2 linked regions of the Psychrobacter arcticus 273-4 genome follow. The protein of the gene in region 1 binds, or shares a complex with, the protein of each later gene. Links are inferred from orthologs where the notes say so. Each region holds a gene or a part of one and is shown on either strand. Other genes may lie near its edges. The genes, in order: secA and secY.

Region 1 (3,648 bases):
GCAGACATAGGCACCGCCTGCTCTTCACTGATACTCTCTTCTAGGCTTGGCTGTGTTTCTTGCTTTGGCTGACAGGCTGTTATAGACAAGGCTCCTGCCAATAATGCAGTAACAACCAAAGAGTGACGCCACTGTTTTAATAATGCTACATTCATCATACTCTCCCAAATAATTATACTAAACACTATAGCCTGTCCACAAATGCGCGCCTACGTTGAATTTGTAAGTAATGAATACATGTAGATGATAATTTTATTCAGTCATAAATTGTTTAGCCCATAAAAAAGTCCCTATCTATTTCGATAAGGACTTCTTAATCAGGGAATTTTAGCTATAGTCGGTGAAAAATAATATCGATACAACACGTATTGCTGGTGTAAATTTTTCTTGCTTGCTGTGCCTACGCAGACAGAGGCTGCAAAAAATTTACACCAGCAATACTGTAGCGACTTTAAAGTATTTCAACTATAGCTAAGTTTATATTTTGCCATGACACTGTTTGTACTTGAGTGCTGAACCACATGGGCATGGGGCGTTACGGCTGATGTTCATACCGGCGTATGGGTTTGGCTCATTATCATTATTGCCATTACCTGCCATAGCACCTGCTACGCCAGCACCCGCAGCACCGGCGACAACATTACGACCTTGCACTGCGGCTCGTTCCACACCGCCATCCATATTATCGATATCACTGTGCTCAAACTGCATCTGCATATGGGCTGCATTTTCACGTTGCTGAACTTCCAACGCCGCTAGCTCTTCTTTGGTTGGGATATGCACACGTGATAAGTCTTGAACCGTTTCAGACTTGATCGCGCCAAGCATCATCTGGAACAGCTCAAATGACTCGCGTTTGTACTCTTGCTCAGGATTTTTCTGTGCATAGCCACGCAAATGAATACCTTTACGCAGCTGATCCATCTGGGTTAAATGCTCTTTCCAATGCTTATCTAGACTCTGCAGCATAAAATGACGTTCAAGCTGGGCAGCCTCTTTTTCGCCCATTTGCTCACGTCGATTATCATAACGATCTAAGGCTGTTTGGATAAGTTTGGCACGTAACCCTTCTTCATCCAAACGGCGATCTTCATCAAGCCAATCATTAATCGGCATCGCAATCTTAAATTCGTTCTCAAGCTCATCCTCTAAGCCATCGACATTCCATTGGTCATCGATAGAGCCTGGCGGAATAAACTGGTTAATCATGGCGTTATAGACTTCTTGATGCATGATCTTAATGGCTTGTAATAAATCCATCTCAGCCAACAAATCATCACGCTGACCATAGATAACCTTACGTTGATCATTGGCCACATCATCGTATTTCAGTAGGTTCTTACGCGCATCGAAATCGCGACTTTCTACTTTACCTTGGGCGTTTTCAATCGACTTTGAGACCATTTTATGTTCAATGGCTTCGTCTTCTTTTAGACCCATCGCCCGCATCATATTCACGACGCGGTCACCGGCAAAGATACGCATTAAGTCATCTTCAAGCGATAAAAAGAAACGTGACATCCCCGGGTCACCTTGACGACCCGCACGACCACGTAGCTGATTATCAATACGGCGTGATTCATGACGCTCAGAACCAATGATGTGCAAACCACCAGCCGCAACGACTTGGTCATGCTTGATTTGCCATTGGGCTTTTAGACGCTGCATTTCTTCTGGACTGACCGAATCAATATCTTCGATAAACGACTGCCAGTTACCGCCAAGGATAATATCGGTACCACGACCTGCCATATTGGTAGCAATCGTGACCGATTTTGGGCTACCTGCCTGCGCGATAATTTCAGCTTCACGCTCATGCTGCTTAGCGTTTAGAACGTTATGCTTGACGCCTTCTTGATCTAGTAGATAAGACAACTCTTCACTGGCTTCAATCGTCGCCGTACCGACCAATACTGGCGCGCCTTTGGCTTGAATCTCTTGAATCTCGCGGATGATGCCTTTATATTTGCCTAACTTGGTTAAGAAAATCTGATCATCCATATCGATACGAGCAATCGGCTCGTGCGTTGGAATCACGATGACGTCTAAATCATAAGTTGATTTAAATTCTGCCGCTTCGGTATCAGCAGTACCCGTCATACCAGATAGCTTGTCATAAAGACGGAAAAAGTTCTGGAATGTGGTGGTTGCAAGCGTTTGGTTTTCGGCTTGAATCTCAACGTTTTCTTTGGCTTCTACCGCTTGATGCAGACCTTCTGACCAGCGGCGACCAGGCATGGTACGGCCGGTATTTTCATCAACGATGACCACTTCGCCATCATCGACGATATAGTGGATGTTTTTGACAAAGACATGGTGGGCACGAATAGCGGCTTGCACGTGAGCAAGTAATGGCAAACGACTTGGGCTATAAAGACTTTCGTTTTCGCCAAGCTCGCCGACTTCGATTAAGAAGCGTTCAATTTTCTCATAGCCTTTTTCGCTAATCTCAATTTGGCGATTCTTCTCATCAATCCAGAAATCTTCTTCTTCATTATTCTTATTGGCTTCTTCGTCTTTTGAGCGGATAAGCACGGGGATAATGGTATTAATCAGCGCATACATACGTGATGAATCTTCGGCTTGACCGGAGATAATCAGTGGCGTACGGGCTTCATCAATTAAAATCGAATCAATTTCATCGATAATACAGAAGTTTAATGGGCGCTGTTTTTTCTCTCTTAAACTAAAGACCATGTTATCGCGCAGATAATCAAAACCGTATTCGTTATTGGTACCGTAAGTGATATCGGCTTGATAAGCAGCGACTTTTTCTTGTGGCGGTTGCTGCGAGTAAATCACGCCAACGTTCATGCCCAAAAAGCCAAATAAGGGACGGTTTAATTCCGCATCACGCGCCGCCAAATAATCGTTGACCGTCACCAAATGCACGCCTTTGCCACTGATGGCATTCAGGTACATCGCCAAAGTACCCATCAAGGTTTTACCCTCACCGGTCTTCATCTCAGCGATTTTGCCTTCGTGCAAGGTGATACCACCGATCAGCTGCACGTCATAGTGACGCATGCCATTCACTCGTAACGACGCTTCACGGCAAACCGCAAACGCTTCTGGCAATAAGGCATCTAGACTCTCGCCATTTTGATGTCTTGCTTTAAATTCTTCAGTTTTTTGTTGTAATTGTTCATCAGACAGGGCTTGTATGGTAGCCTCGTATGCGTTGATTTTGCTGACGACTTTGTGCATGCGTTTGAGTTCACGCTCATTTTTGGTGCCAACGACACTGCCTATAATCTTTGATAACATAATTTTTTGACCTATGGAAATATTCGATAATTAGTGCGCATTAGCCAACGTTTTACTCGCCGCCTTGTCATCATCCGGCTCAGTGCTACACAATGAAGTATCGCCTAATGAAGTATCACCCAATTCAGTGTGCCGTCATTATATATGGTTATGATGCCGATGGATACAAGGGCAGTGAGTAGATATTTGCCGACGTAAAAGCACAGCAGGACGTGTTAAAATAGCGCTCATACCCCTATATATTTTCAAATTTTCTGTATGCAAGCAGCCTACATTTTAGGTGATGCTTTTTTATTTTGAATCGATTATCACCAGCCTTGATACTTCAAGCCTTTTATTTAAGCACACTTATTTAGCCACAGTTATCTAGCCACACTTATT
Region 2 (3,288 bases), 310 kb from region 1 along the record:
GCCCAAGCCAATGCATTACCTTGACGATCGGTAATCGTAACAATGGTGTTATTAAAAGACGCATGGATATGGGCAATGCCCTCCGATACTGAACGACGAGCCACCTTTTTGCGACTGCGAGTGTCTTTTGCCATCTTTTAGCTTCCTAAGTTAATTATCTTTTGAGAGGGCGTGTCGGACCCTTACGAGTACGAGCGTTGTTCTTGGTGTTCTGACCCCTAACTGGTAGGTTACGACGATGGCGGATGCCACGGTAACAACCAAGATCAACCAAGCGCTTGATATTCATTGACACTTCACGACGAAGATCACCTTCAGTCATGTATTCTGAAACTTGTGCACGGATAGCATCTAACTGTGTATCATCTAACTGACTGACTTTAGTACTAGGGGCAATGCCAACTGCTTCTAAGATTTTCTGAGCAGTGGTACGACCTACACCAAAGATGTAAGTTAGTGAAATAACAGCATGCTTATTATCCGGAATGTTTACGCCGGCAATACGAGCCATTGATTTCTCTCCATTAAAGAAAAATACCCTTATCAGTTAAAATAAGGTGTTATTTTTCAGATTTGTTGCTGTCAATACTAAAGCTTTTATAATTATAATCGCTGCTTCGAGTTGGTAAACCAATCTATTCATTGAGCATTTTATAAAAGATTTTGCATAAACTACGGCAAGTGGCGGATGATATCGCATCCGCCGTCATTTTTCAAGTATTAATTTAATTAGAAAGCCAGACACTTAAGTCTAACTTGCTTAAATCATTAACCTTGACGTTGCTTGTGGCGAGGTTCTGCGGTACAAATTACATGTACACGGCCTTTACGGCGCACAACTTTACAGCTACCACAAATCTTCTTAACTGATGCTTGAACTTTCATAGCATATTCCTTGAAATATCGTACCGCTCATTTAAAGTTGAGTGGGCGATTGAATTAACGTCTGATCATGATATTGATGGGTCATCAAATGCGCTTGGATTTGCGAAATGAAGTCCATCACCACAACCACCATAATCAGTAACGACGTACCACCAAGTTGAAACGGCACACCAAACGATGACTGAACGACCATTGGCATTAAACAAATAACCGTCATATACATCGCGCCAATAAAGGTCAATCGGTTTAATACATGATCGAGGTAACGCTGAGTTTGTTGTCCTGGGCGAATACCTGGGATATACGCACCACTACGTTTAAGGTTTTCAGCAACTTCACGCGGACTAAATACCAACGCCGTATAGAAGTAACAGAAAAAGATAATCATTGCACCAAATAGAACCAGATATAGCGGCTGTCCTGGGGACAACACCAATGCCATATTTTGCAATATCTTTTGCGTCAGAGTAGGATCGGTTGATTGACCAACCCACTGCCCCAAACTTGCAGGAAACAACAATAATGAACTGGCAAAAATAGCAGGAATAACCCCTGCCATATTTAGTTTCAACGGCAAATGTGATTGCTGCTGAGCGTAAATCTTGCGACCTTGCTGTTGTTTTTGCGCATAATTGACAGGAACACGGCGCTGGGCACGTTCAATATAAACGATACCCGCAGTAACCGCGACACCTAACAGTGCAAAGATAAAGAGGACAATCAAGTTCATTTGACCTTGGTTGACTTGCTCAATAGACTGCGAAATCATACCCGGCGTACCAGCCACAATACTCGCAAAAATGAGCATTGAGATACCATTACCCACGCCGCGTTCTGTAATCTGCTCACCAAGCCACATCAAGAACATAGCGCCGGCTACCAATGAAGTAACCGCTGGAATATAAAAAGTCAGACCAGAAGATAAAGTAAGATTTTGGCTGATTAAACCAGCACACATCCCTAATGACTGTACTAAAGCCAATGCAAGCGTCCCTTGACGGGTATACTTGTTTAGCTTGCGTCGTCCCGCCTCACCCTCTTTTTTGAGGGCTTCTAGCGATGGCAATACTGCAGACATCATCTGTACAATAATCGATGCTGAAATATATGGCATGATACCAAGTGCCATAATGGACATACGCTCTAGTGCACCACCTGAGAACAGGTTAAACATGCTCAGAATGGTATTTTCGTTGCGCGAAAACAGATCAGCCAAGTTAACCGGATTGATACCCGGTACCGGAATATGTGACCCTAAACGATAAACAATCAATGCGCCGATTAAGAATAACAAACGCGTCCATAGCTCGTCATACTTACGTATAAAGGCAAATGGATTGAGCGGTATACCAGTCGATGACATTGATTGCTTTGACACGTTACTACTCCTCGATGCTACCACCAGCAGCTTCGATTGCTTGCTTAGCGCCTTTAGTCACTTTGATACCTTTAAAGGTATAAGCTTTAGTGACTTCACCTGACAACATGACACGCGCACGTTTCATGTCACGACGGATAAGGTTGGCAGCTTTCAAAGTTTCAATGCTAACCACATCGCCTTCGATTTGGTTCAGTTCAGACAGACGAACTTCAGCAGTCGTCATTGCCATTTTACTGGTAAAACCAAATTTTGGTAGACGGCGATATAAAGGCGTTTGACCACCTTCAAATCCTGAGCGAACGCTAGAACCTGAACGAGATTTCTGACCTTTTACACCACGACCACCGGTTTTGCCAAGGCCTGAACCGATACCACGACCACGACGTTGGGCAGTTTTCTTTGCGCCAACACCTGGTGATAATTCATTTAATCTAAGACCCATTACGCTTCCTCCACTTTTACCAAGTAGTTAACGCGATTGACCATACCACGAGTTGAAGGAGTATCTTCCACTATAACAGTATGATTAATACGGCGTAAACCCAATCCTTTCAAGCTCGCTTTGTGGCTCTTGAGGCGATGGGCACCCGATTTGAATTGAGTGACTTTCATTTTTTTCATCGTAACTCACCTAGTCTAAGTTAACCCAAGATTTCGTCTACAGATTTACCACGTTTCGCTGCCATCTTTTCTGGAGTTGACATATCACGTAAACCGTTAAACGTTGCACGAACAACGTTAGCAGTGTTGGTAGAACCATAACATTTAGTCAAAACATCTTTGACACCAGCAACTTCTAATACAGCACGCATTGCGCCACCAGCGATTACGCCAGTACCTTCAGATGCAGGTTGCATATAGACTTTACTAGCACCATGACGTGCTTTGATCGGATGATACAAAGTTGCATCATTTAGCTCAACAGTAATCATATTACGTTTGGCAGCTTCTAGTGCTTTTTGAATAGCAGCTGGCACTTCACGTGCTTTACCACGACCAAAACCAACACGGCCATTGCCATC

Evidence for each region.
Region 2: the proteins of secA (region 1) and secY are in contact, whole or in part, in a crystal structure (PDB 3DIN), measured with the Thermotoga maritima proteins. The link is inferred for Psychrobacter arcticus 273-4 from one-to-one orthologs. Residues at the interface, in WP_004082002.1 of Thermotoga maritima: Glu261, Ala262, Arg263, Lys300, Ala301, Arg302, Thr303, Ile304, Ile305, Leu323, Tyr324, Asp325, Pro326, Val329, Ser330, Tyr333, Ile336, Lys340, Phe345, Val349, Glu363, Phe364, Tyr374, Ser375, Gly376, Gly377, Glu393, Ile395, Thr482, Ser483; in WP_004081795.1 of Thermotoga maritima: Glu108, Gly109, Glu110, Glu111, Ala236, Glu237, Arg238, Arg239, Ile240, Thr241, Ile242, Gln243, Tyr244, Ala245, Arg246, Arg247, Val248, Thr249, Gly250, Arg251, Arg252, Val253, Tyr254, Gly256, Ala257, Ser258, Thr259, Tyr260, Leu261, Pro262.

What each region holds. Positions count from the first base shown.
Region 1 is NC_007204.1:295,607-299,254, reverse strand. Bases 278-3,598 are described here. They hold secA (preprotein translocase subunit SecA), read right to left. Parts: upstream 3,268-3,598; coding sequence 478-3,267; downstream 278-477. Also shown: PSYC_RS01295 (hypothetical protein), read right to left, coding at 1-158. UniProt on the Escherichia coli protein: Required for protein export, interacts with the SecYEG preprotein conducting channel.
Region 2 is NC_007204.1:604,030-607,317, reverse strand. Bases 83-3,043 are described here. They hold secY (preprotein translocase subunit SecY), read right to left. Parts: upstream 2,249-3,043; coding sequence 917-2,248; downstream 83-916. Other genes in these bases: rpsE (30S ribosomal protein S5), read right to left, coding at 2,908-3,043; rpmD (50S ribosomal protein L30), read right to left, coding at 2,708-2,887; rplO (50S ribosomal protein L15), read right to left, coding at 2,268-2,708; rpmJ (50S ribosomal protein L36), read right to left, coding at 769-885; rpsM (30S ribosomal protein S13), read right to left, coding at 155-511. Outside these bases: more of rpsK, read right to left, coding at 1-82; more of rpsE, read right to left, coding at 3,044-3,288. UniProt on the Escherichia coli protein: The central subunit of the protein translocation channel SecYEG. Consists of two halves formed by TMs 1-5 and 6-10.